DNA from 2 places in the Limnohabitans sp. TS-CS-82 genome. Region 1 is predicted to be linked to the other one. Evidence: riboswitches for the same ligand, from Rfam matches in the RefSeq annotation. Region 1 holds a riboswitch; the other holds the start of a gene.
What was found. Region 1 has a riboswitch for thiamine pyrophosphate ahead of C5F52_RS10205 (cytosine permease). Riboswitches for the same ligand answer to the same signal wherever they lie in the genome.

Region 1 (5,361 bases):
CGGGGACGTGGGCTTGCATGGCGCTCAAGGCTTCGTTGCCGCCATAGGCCAGCACGACGTCGGCCAAGGCGAAAGTTGTTTGATCGGAGGCGAATTCTTCGGCGTTTAGGCCTGTGTTTTCCGCGTTGCTGTGGGCTTGACGGAGGGGGTTGTTTTGGTCGTGTCCGGCGGCACTGCTGGGCCACCACACCACCGCAAAACAATCTGCCCAGCGCGGTTCGACTTCGGCCAGCAGGCGGGCGAACAGCGTGGCAAACACCGGCTCAGCACTGGCCACTTTGCCAATGGAACCCGCCTTGACCAAGAGACCCGAGACAAAGCTCCACATGGGTAAGGCCGGCACATTGCCGGCCCACACATGCACCAACAACTCCGGCCCAAAGGCACGGGTCCAGCCGCCTTGGGTGCGGGGTTGAAACTCGTCCAGCACTTTAGGGTTGGCGAAGTCTTCGGCCACAAAACGTTGCAACTGCAAGCCGCGGAAGGTTTGCAAATAGGCGTTCAAATTCAAGCGCACCATCTCGGCGTCAAAGCCCGTGGCTTGAGGCAACAGGTGTTCGAGTTGTTGTCGATAGACATCGCGTGGGTCAAGCAAGCGGGCCGTGGCCATGTCCAGCACGCGCACGATGTCAGAGACGTGCATGGTTTTCAAATGCGTGCGGCTGGCGTGTTGCACGCGCTGCGCCAGGGCCGTCATTTGCGCGATGGTGAGTTGGGGCACATCGACTTGCCATGGCGCTTGCTGTGGACCCAAGTTGATGTCTAGGCTTGTGCCCGTGCCCGTGCGCGCAGGGATGCCCGTGCCCATGCTCAAGCGATGCCACGTCACGTCGGCATCGTTCAAGCCTGGCAGGTAACCCGCTTTGAAAACCGAGGCGCTCATGCTTGCGCCGCTTTCAAAAAGTTGTCCACGGCCATTGAGCAGCCTTTGGCTTGTGCGCCTTGGGCGCGGCCCAGCAACACAAAGCCATCGGCAGTGGCTTGGCCCACGTCTTCCGTCAAGATGGTGACCACCGAATTGAAGTTAGCCAAATCGGTGTGCGCCAAGATGCCGCGCTCACTGGCCGCCACGTCTAGGCCTGTCAACGGGTCGACCAAGCGCGAGCGAATCCAGTGCGGGCCGCGTTTGACCGAAGGCACTTGCCGGTTGCCCGCGTCGTAAAACTGGGTGCTCAACTCGGTCATGCCGTACATGTTGAGGCACTGGTCACGGCTCACGCCAAAGGTCGCGCTGAGTTGCTCGTAAAACGCATCCATCGGCACTTCGCGCGATTGGCCTTTGAAGCCGCCGGTGTCGAGCAAGCGGCTGCCTGCGGGCAGTTGAAACGTTTGCCCACGCGCTTGCAGGGCGTCCATCAGGTGCACAAAGCTGTAGCTGGCGCCTAGCAGTGCAAAGGGCTCGCCCGAGTCTTGGGCGTGTTGCAGTGCCTCGCACAGGGCGTCGGTGCGCAGACCGTTTTCGTCCAAGTAATACGCGCTGTCTGGCGTGCCAAAGTGGGCTATGGCCAGCGCCAAGTAATGGGCCAGCGAGGAGTTGGGCATCAGCACCTCGTTGGGAAACAAAATGCCCATGCGCAGTTTGGCGTCGCTTGGCATGACGTGTTGCGCAAAGTTACGCAGCATGGAGGCGTCGTACACCGCCATGGTGGGGTGAAAGTGTCGGCCTTTCACATCGCCGCGTGTGGTGCCGCTGGTCATGAAGGTGCGTGCACAGATCTCGGGCGGCACGCAGCTGAGCGTCAAGTCTTTGAATGCATTGATCGGCACGGCCGGAATGTCTTGCCAGCGTTTCACCACGCGCGGGGTTTTGCCGCGGCGTTGGCAAAATTTTTGAAACGGGCGGTTGTGTTCAAACTGGTGGGCGAAGAGTTTCAGCGCGAGCGCGTTGAAGTCGTCGTCGCTCACCGTGGGGCGTGCGATGAATTCAAGCAATTCTGAGACGAGGGCGTTCATGTTGAAACCTTGGGTGCGTGTTTGAGTGCAGCGGTCACTGGCTTGCGCCACGCGTCGTGGCCCCATGCGTGGCGTTGTGGGTGAGGCGAGCGAGGGTGAAGGTCAGCAAGAGGCTGGGCAAGGCCGAGCCGTATTGCGGTGCCCAAGTGGCGGCGGCATGAAACACCGCCACGCCCAGCAGCCACAGCGCGGCAGCGATCAGGTCAACTTTGGGGGGGAGCGCATCGTCCGGCGTGCGCATGACCGTGGCCCAACGGCCCAAGATCACGCCATACAGCGGCACAAACACCGAACTGAGCATCAGCAAGAAAGGCTCCAAGCTGTGCATGGGCAGCACCAAGGCCAGTGCCGTGCACAACACCGCCAAGGCCAAGCCCCAGCGGCGAGTCGACCAAGTGGGTTTGAGGCTGTTGGCGGACACCGCGCCCGAGTACACATCGCCATAAGCGTTGTCGAGTTCATCAAGCAAGATCAAACCGAGGGCGAGCAAACCGCCTTGTGCGAGCAACAAGGCCATCACCAAATCGGTGCCGGGTTCGGACACGCTGGCCACCAAAAAGCCCAAGGCGTAACACCACGCATTGGCGATGGCATAGCCCACCCATGTGCCCGCGAGTGTGCTGCGCCCGCTGCGGCCATGACGGGCGTAGTCGGCCACCAATGGCAACCACGACACAGGCATGGCCATGACCAAATCGATGGCCGAGAGCATGCCCATGCTGCCGTCGCTGGGGCGTGCCATGAAGGCGGTCAAACCTTGTGCGCTCGCCACGCCGATGAAGTGCCAACTCAACCAAAGGAGTGAGCCGATGACCAGAGGCAAGCCAATGCGGCTGACAAACTGGCGCACCAGAGTGAGCATGGAGCCCGTCATCAACAGGGTGAGCACGCCGCCCCACAGCAAGGTGGGCCAAACGATGTGGAATTGGGCACCCAATGCCCGTTGACCAATGGCTGCCGTGCCATCGCGCATGACCACCAGTTCAAAGGTGGTCCAACCGATCAATTGCACGATGTTGAGCAGCACAGGCAGGCGGGCAAAGGCGCTGCCGTACACGCGGTGCATCAGCCCTGCGCTGGACAGGCCGCTGTCGCAACCCAGCTTGGCCGTGGACGCCAACAAGGCCGAGCCCACGATGGAGCCGATCACGATGGCGATGAGCGCATCGCGCGTGCCCATGGCGGGCACCAAATACGCACCCACTTGCATGACCAGCAGGCCAACCCCAAGGCTGAACCACAGCGAGGCGTGAGAAAACCCAGTGAAGACGCGCGCGTCTTCACCCACGGGGGTGAGTGATGTGTTGTGTGTATTTGCCATTGCTTGTCTCAAGTAAATGGCAGTTCGGCGAGGCCTGGGGCAACCCATTCAAAGTGGTTGCTCTGTGAAGGCTAGCTTCCCTGCGCGAGGATTACCTCAATCAGGTTCAAAGGGACTTTCTCAGTCGAAGTCGGTGACGGCTTCAACACCCCTAGCGAATGCGCCATTGCTGACGCGGTGCGAATTTTAAGCGATACCCAACAAACGGTGAAGTTCTGTAGAGGTGGTGGTGTATTGCAGCAAGGTTTTGCGGGTTGGGTGCACGATGGCTGCCGCGCCAAAGGCGGCAAGGGTGGCTTCGTGAAAGCCACACAAGATGAGTTTTTTCTTACCCGGATAAGTGTTGATGTCACCCACGGCGAAGATGCCCGTCCTATCGGTGGCAAAGGTTTCGGTGTTGACCACCAGTTGCTTGCGTTCCATGGCCAAGCCCCATTGGGCGATGGGGCCAAGTTTGGGCGAGAGGCCCAAGAAGGCGATCAAGTGCTGCACGGGACGCTCTAAGGCGCTGCCGTCGGGTGTTGCAATGTGCAGCGTGTGAAGGTGACCGTCGGTGGCGAGCAAGCCCGTGGGCTGGCCAATTTGCAATTGCAAGGCGCCGCTGGCGATGGCGTCACGCATGGCTTGCAGCAGCACAGGCTCAGCCGTGAACACATCGCGGCGGTGCATCAGCGTGACGCTGCGGGGGGGCTTGGCTTCGAGGGTGAGTTTGAGTGCACCCGCCACGGCGGATTCTTCACCGCCCAGCACCAACACGTCTTGGCCCGCAAAGCGCGACGCATCACCCAAACGGTAATGCACATGCGTGCCTTCTAGGGCGGGTGCGCCCTCGACAGCCAGTTTGCGGGCTTGAAATGCACCCACCCCAGCCGCGATGACCAACACTTTGCACATGAAATGCTGTTGCGCAGAGGTACGCACCGAGAGGCTGCCATCCTCCAAGTGCGTCACCTCAGTCACCTCTTGGTTGAGGTGAAACGTGGGAGCGAAGGGCTTAATTTGGGTTTGCAGCTGCGCCACCAATTCACGGCCCGTGCAGACAGGAATGCCGGGAATGTCGTAAATCGGTTTGTCGGCGTACAGCTCGACGCACTGGCCGCCTACGTGGGGCAGTGCATCCACGACATGACAGCGAATGTCTTGCAGGCCCAGCTGAAAGGCCTGAAACAGGCCCACAGGACCTGCGCCTACGATGACGGCATCGGTGTGAATCGTCTGTGCCGTCATGGGGCGGGTGCGCGCTCGGGCGCGGTTTAACGCTGCAGTTCGGCGAGTTTGCCGGACTTGTCTTTCCACACCTCGGCGTCGGCCATGGGGGCTTTGCGCTTGGTGATGCTGGGCCAGCCGATCAAGGACAACTCGGCGTTGAGCTTGGTCATGTGTTGTTGACCGTCTGGCACGTCTTCTTCGGCGTAGATCGCGTTGACGGGGCACTCGGGAATGCACACGGCGCAGTCGATGCACTCATCGGGGTCGATGGTGAGGAAGTTGGGGCCTTCGCGGAAACAGTCGACGGGACAAACGTCCACACAGTCGGTGTACTTACATTGGATACAGGCTTCGGTGACAACGTGCGTCATGACAATTCAATCAGTAAGAAAAGGGGGCGTCAGAGCAAACCTCTGACCGCTAAACCCTTGATTTTAAACGGCTCTGCTCGGGGACTGGGCTGGCGCTCAGTTCACCAACACGGCGCCTGAGGTTTTGTGGGTGGCTGTGTCGACCAACACCAGTGCGCCCAAGATGCGCGACTGCTTGAACGGCAGCGTCACCAAAGGCTCTTGCAGCGCCAAAGTGACGTGGCCAATGGCGTTGGGGGCCAGTTCGGTGGCTTCTTCCTCGGCCAAGGTGTTGACGTTCAGGCGGTGCACCACGCGTTGCACTTTGGCTTTCACCCAGCGGTGGCCGTGCAAAGCCCAGTACACACGCCCAGCGACCAAGGGCTCATCGTCCATCCACGCGACGGTGGTGTTGAGCTGGCGCTGGCCTTCGGGGCTTCCCTCAGCGGCCAGCAGCCAGTCGCCACGTGACACGTCGACTTCACGGTCCAGCACGATGCCCGCGCTGTGGCCTGCGGCTTTGTTTTG
Region 2 (5,361 bases), on a different contig from region 1:
AGGTAGAGATTCGCGATGTACGTTTCCGCACCGTGGGCGACATCACTTGCACTTGCCCGGTCGAGAGCGACGCGGCTACGCCTGAGCAAATCGTCATCGAGACCTTGGCCGCCGACGTGAGCGAACGCGGTGCCACACGCATGGACGACAAAACATCTGAGGCTTCGATGGAGAAGCGCAAAAAAGACGGGTATTTCTAATGAACGCACTTAAATTCATCACCTGCGGCTCAGTCGACGACGGCAAGAGCACGCTAATTGGCCGCCTGCTGGTGGACACCAAAGCGGTGTTGCAAGACCACTTGGCTGGCGTTCAACGCTCTGGCGAAACCGACCTCGCTTTACTGACTGACGGCTTGAGTGCCGAGCGAGAGCAAGGCATCACGATTGACGTGGCTTACCGCTACTTCAACACCGAAGCACGCAAGTTCATCATTGGCGACGCACCCGGCCACGAGCAATACACCCGCAACATGGTGACCGCCGCCTCTAGCGCTGATGCTGCTGTGGTGTTGGTGGATGCCATCAAGCTCGACTGGAAAAATCCAGCGCTCGAATTGCTGCCGCAAACCCGCCGCCACTCGCTGCTGGTCAACCTGTTGCGCGTACCCTCCATCGTGTTTGCCATCAACAAACTCGATGCAGTGGAAGACCCCGCACTGGCGTACAAAAACATCGAAGCTGCTTTGCGCAAATTTGCCAAAGAAGCGGGCATTTCCATCACGGCCATGGTGCCCGTGTCCGCCCTCAAAGGTTGGAACGTGGTGACCACCGAAAACAATGACCAAGCCGACTGGTGCGGCTACACCGGCCCGAGTTTGCTGAGCATCTTGGAAGAGTTGCCCAACACGCCCGCTGAAACTGAGGTGGCCTTCAGCTTCCCCGTGCAGTGGGTTGAAAAATTCCACGACTCTGGCGTGACCACCCAAGGCCGCCGCGTGTTCTGGGGCCGTGTGGCCACGGGCACCATTGAGCCAGGCCAAACCATCAAAGTGTTCCCAAGTGGCCAAACCGCGGTGGTGTCGCAAGTGTTGTCAGCCACACGTGAGCCACAAAACAAAGCCGCTGGCCACAGCGCTGGCATCGTGTTGGACCGCGAAGTGGATGTGTCACGTGGTGATTGGTTGTTGGCCGCCGAAGGCAGCCCCGAAGGCCAACGCCAGCTCAACACCACCATCGCTTGGATGGACGACGAGCCCTTGGTGGCTGGTCGCGTTTACTGGGCTTTGCACGGCCACCGCTGGGTCAAGGCCAAAGTGCAACGCGTGGTGCACCGCCTGAACGTCAACACCTTGGCCGAAGAAGAAGCCACCGAGCTGGCCCCTAACGCCATTGGCCACGTGACCTTGGCGCTGCAAGAGCCTTTGGTCACCCTGCCTTTCAAGCAGTCGCGCATCTTGGGCGCGCTGGTGTTGGTGGACACCGCCACGCACAAAACCTCGGGCGCCGTGTTGGTGAACTAAGCCAGCTCAAAGCCCTGAATTGAATCCCGTTTAAAATCATAGGCTTGGCGCAACACATGTGTGTTGCGCCGTCTTTTTACCCATCGATTGAATTGTCATGACGCACGTTGTCACCGAAGCCTGTATCCAATGTAAGTACACCGACTGTGTGGACGTTTGTCCCGTCGACTGCTTCCGCGAAGGCCCTAACTTCCTCACCATCGACCCAGACGAGTGCATCGACTGCGCTGTGTGTATCCCTGAGTGCCCTGTGAACGCCATCTACGCCGAAGAAGATGTGCCAGAAGGCCAAGAACACATGACCAAGCTCAACGCTGAGCTGTCGCTCATCGGCTGGCCCAGCATCACCAAGCGCAAAGCGCCAATGGCTGATGCCGACGCATGGAAAGACAAAAACGGCAAACTCGCCGAACTCAAGCGCTAAGCACCTCGTCCTATGACGGCCTCCGCGATTCACACCGATGCCGTCATCGTGGGCGCAGGCCCAGTGGGCCTGTTTCAGGCTTTTCAACTCGGCCTGCAAGACATTCGCAGCCACATCATTGACGCCCTGCCCCATGTGGGCGGCCAGTGCGTGGAGCTGTACGCCGACAAACCGATTTACGACATTCCAGGCATCCCTGTGTGCACAGGCCGTGAGTTGGTGGCGCAGCTGCAAACCCAAATCCAACCTTTTGCGCCGACCTTTCACCTCAACCAAGAGGTGACCGAGGTTGAGCGTTTAGACGATGGCCTCATCTCGGTGCGCACCTCGGCCAAGCAACAGTTTGTTTGCAAGGTGCTGGTCATCGCCGCAGGCGTGGGCGCATTCCAAGCGCGTAAGCTGAGCGTAGAAGGTGCCGCAGAACTCGAAGGCACGCATATGCATTACCGCTTGGGTGATGCCTCACGCTTTGCGGGCCAAGACGTGGTGGTGTTGGGTGGCGAAGAGTCTGCCGTTGCGGCGGCGTTGAAACTCACGCTCGAAACAAAAGCACCACGCAGCATGACCCTGATGCACCGCCGCGATGTGTTCACCGCCGAGCCCTTGCTGCTGCAAGCCATGCGTGATGCGGTGGCCAGCGGCAAGCTGCAACTGCAAATCGGCCAACCCACCGCCTTGCTGAACACATCCAACCAACTGCACGCCGTGCAAGTGGCGACGCCAGATGGTCAAACGATCGAGTGCTCGGCACAGCAAGTGGTGGCGTTCTTGGGCCTCTCGCCCAAGCTCGGCCCCATTGCCAACTGGGGCTTGGCGATGGAGCGCAAGCAACTGGTGGTCAACACCGAAACCTTTGCCACCGATGTGCCGGGCATCTTTGCCGTGGGCGACATCAACACCTACCCTGGCAAGAAAAAGCTCATCCTGTGTGGCTTCCACGAAGCCACTCTCACCGCTTTTGGTGCAGCCGCCATCGTGCACCCCACACGAAAGACCCTGTTGCAATACACGACAACATCGACCGAGCTGCACCGCTTGCTCGGACTCGTTTAAAATTCACACTGCGTTAGCAATAACGCATCCGCTAGGGGTGTTGAAGCCGTCACCGACTTCGACTGAGAAAGTCCCTTTGAACCTGATTGAGGTAATCCTCGCGCAGGGAAGCTTGGTCTTACAACGAGGCTCTTCACTCACCAGAGCACACACTCGTTTCAAAGTCAGCCGACCTGTCATAACGTTTAAGGAAACGTCATGGCAAACCATTCGCCATTCTTGAAAGCAACGCGCGTTCGCGCGGCCGTTGCACTGTGCATTGCATCTTGCGCGTCCGCTTGGGCGCAACAAAACCCGACCGAAATCACCATCACCGACAAACTGCCCGCACGCGTGTCTGGCTTTGGTGATATGCCCGCTCACGAACTCCCGTTCAACACCACCACCATTGACAGTGCCACGCTGAAAGACATTGGCGCGCAACGCGTCTCTGACGCCCTGCGCCTGGACGCATCGGTCACCGACAGCTACAACTCTCCCGCCTATTGGGACATGCTCAGCGTGCGCGGTTACACCCTCAACAACCGCTACAACTACCAGCGCGAAGGCTTACCCATCAGTGCCGAAACAATGATTCCGATGGATGACAAAGAGCGCATCGAGTTGCTCAAAGGCACAAGCGGCATGCAGGCAGGCACCAGCGCACCCGGTGGCTTGGTGAACTATGTGGTCAAGCGCGCGCCAACCAACGCCGAGCAGAAAATTCGCAACATCACCCTCAGCTACGGACAAGGCAACAACCGCTCAGTTGCTGCTGATTTAGGCGGGCGTTTCGGCGAAAACGCTGACTTTGGCTACCGCTTCAACGTGGCTCATGAAGATCTAGATCCGTACATCAAAAATACCAAGGGTCATCGCGACTTGGTAGCTTTGGCTATGGACTGGCGCATCAATGGCAACAGCAAACTGGAATGGGAATTCGAGCAAAGTCATCGCGAGCAAATAGGTGTGAATGGTTATAGCCTGCTTGGCGGCCAGCTCCCGCCCACCGTGGATGGGACAAAAAACTTCACCTACCAGGCTGGATCACAGACTGGCGTGCCTAAATCACAACCTGGCGTATTTGATGCATTCACAGGCAGCGTCCGCTTCAAACACAACTTAGACAATGGTTGGTTGTGGACGACGCAATATGGCACACAGCGATTAAAAACTGATGACCGCTTGTCGTTTGCTTTTGGCGCGGATAACTACGGAATTGCGACCAACTTTAAATCTAATGGAGACTTTGATCTTTACGATTGGCGCAGCGAAAACGAACGACGATTAAATGAGGCCGTCCAAACAGAACTCTCTGGATCGACCGTCATCGGCCAACAAAAACATGATCTAAAAATCAGCTTTATGCGCCAAAGACAATTGGACAGAATGCCTTTGACGCAAACCAATAACTATGTAGGCTCGGCAAACATATATTCAAATCAAGTAGACACAACGTACGCATACACAGACTCCCCCCCCTCAACCAATCGAACCGAATACTCAAACGAGTTCGCCCTCAAAGACCGCGTACACCTCACGCAACAAACCTCCGCTTGGCTTGGCTTGCGCCAGATCCAAATGAACCGACAAAGCGTGAGAACCGATGGCAGTCGCCCTGTTCAAGACGCACGCAACGTGACAACGCCGTGGGTGGCTTTTAGCCATGCCCTCGACCAAAGCGTCACGGTATACGCCAGCTACGGCCAGGGCATAGAAACCGAAGTCACCCCCAACAAAACCGGCACTTACGCCAACGCGGGTCAAGCGCTTCCCGTGCTGCGTAGCTACCAGCGTGAAGTGGGCGTCAAAGGACAAACGACTGCCAGCAACTGGCAGGTCACTTGGTTTGACATCACCCGCCCAACCGCGGGCGATGCGCCGGCAAGCGGTAGCTTAGTCAACCGTCAAATGGATGGGGAAGCTCGCCATCGAGGCCTCGAACTGAGTGGAAGCACTTCAGTGCAAAACTGGAAGCTCGGCAGTGGCTTCACATGGATAAATGCCAAGCGACAAAACGCAGTGATTGACACCTCCGTGAATGGCGAACGTCCTCTGAATGTCCCAGCCTACATCTTGCGTGGCATGGCTGAGTACCGCTATAGCAGCGTCCCAGGCTTACGCACAGGGCTGCGCTTGTCTCACGAAGGAAAACGTGGTGTCACAGAACAAAGCAATGGCGATATCCAGCTTCCCGCTTGGACGACCCTCGACGCGTCGGCCCACTACGATACAAAAGTAAACAACGTGGCATCCACTTGGACATTGGCCATCGATAACGTGGCCGACAAGCGTTACTGGCGGGAATCGCCCAAACAGTTTGGCCACTACTACCTCTACCCCGGAGCCCCACGCACTTTAAGGGCCACCGTCCAATTTCGACTCTAAAGATCAAGTAAAGTCAAAAGGATGAATCGTAAGTCTAGGTTTTTTGGAGTTCCGC

Region 2: linked by a shared signal. The riboswitch ahead of C5F52_RS04845 (TonB-dependent siderophore receptor) and the one ahead of C5F52_RS10205 (cytosine permease) in region 1 are both predicted to bind thiamine pyrophosphate.

The regions. Positions count from the first base shown of each region.
Region 1 covers NZ_PTQX01000004.1:81,496-86,856, reverse strand. The annotation lists gene C5F52_RS10215 (acyl-CoA reductase) at 1-883, opposite strand, end outside; gene C5F52_RS10210 (long-chain fatty acid--CoA ligase) at 880-1,953, opposite strand; gene C5F52_RS10205 (cytosine permease) at 1,988-3,274, opposite strand; TPP riboswitch at 3,335-3,437, opposite strand; gene C5F52_RS10200 (NAD(P)/FAD-dependent oxidoreductase) at 3,461-4,501, opposite strand; gene fdxA (ferredoxin FdxA) at 4,528-4,854, opposite strand; gene C5F52_RS10190 (sulfate adenylyltransferase subunit 1) at 4,951-5,361, opposite strand, start outside.
Region 2 covers NZ_PTQX01000002.1:64,875-70,235, reverse strand. The annotation lists gene cysD (sulfate adenylyltransferase subunit CysD) at 1-200, shown strand, start outside; gene C5F52_RS04860 (sulfate adenylyltransferase subunit 1) at 200-1,462, shown strand; gene fdxA (ferredoxin FdxA) at 1,560-1,886, shown strand; gene C5F52_RS04850 (NAD(P)/FAD-dependent oxidoreductase) at 1,899-2,939, shown strand; TPP riboswitch at 2,963-3,065, shown strand; gene C5F52_RS04845 (TonB-dependent siderophore receptor) at 3,138-5,306, shown strand; gene C5F52_RS04840 (TonB-dependent siderophore receptor) at 5,328-5,361, shown strand, end outside.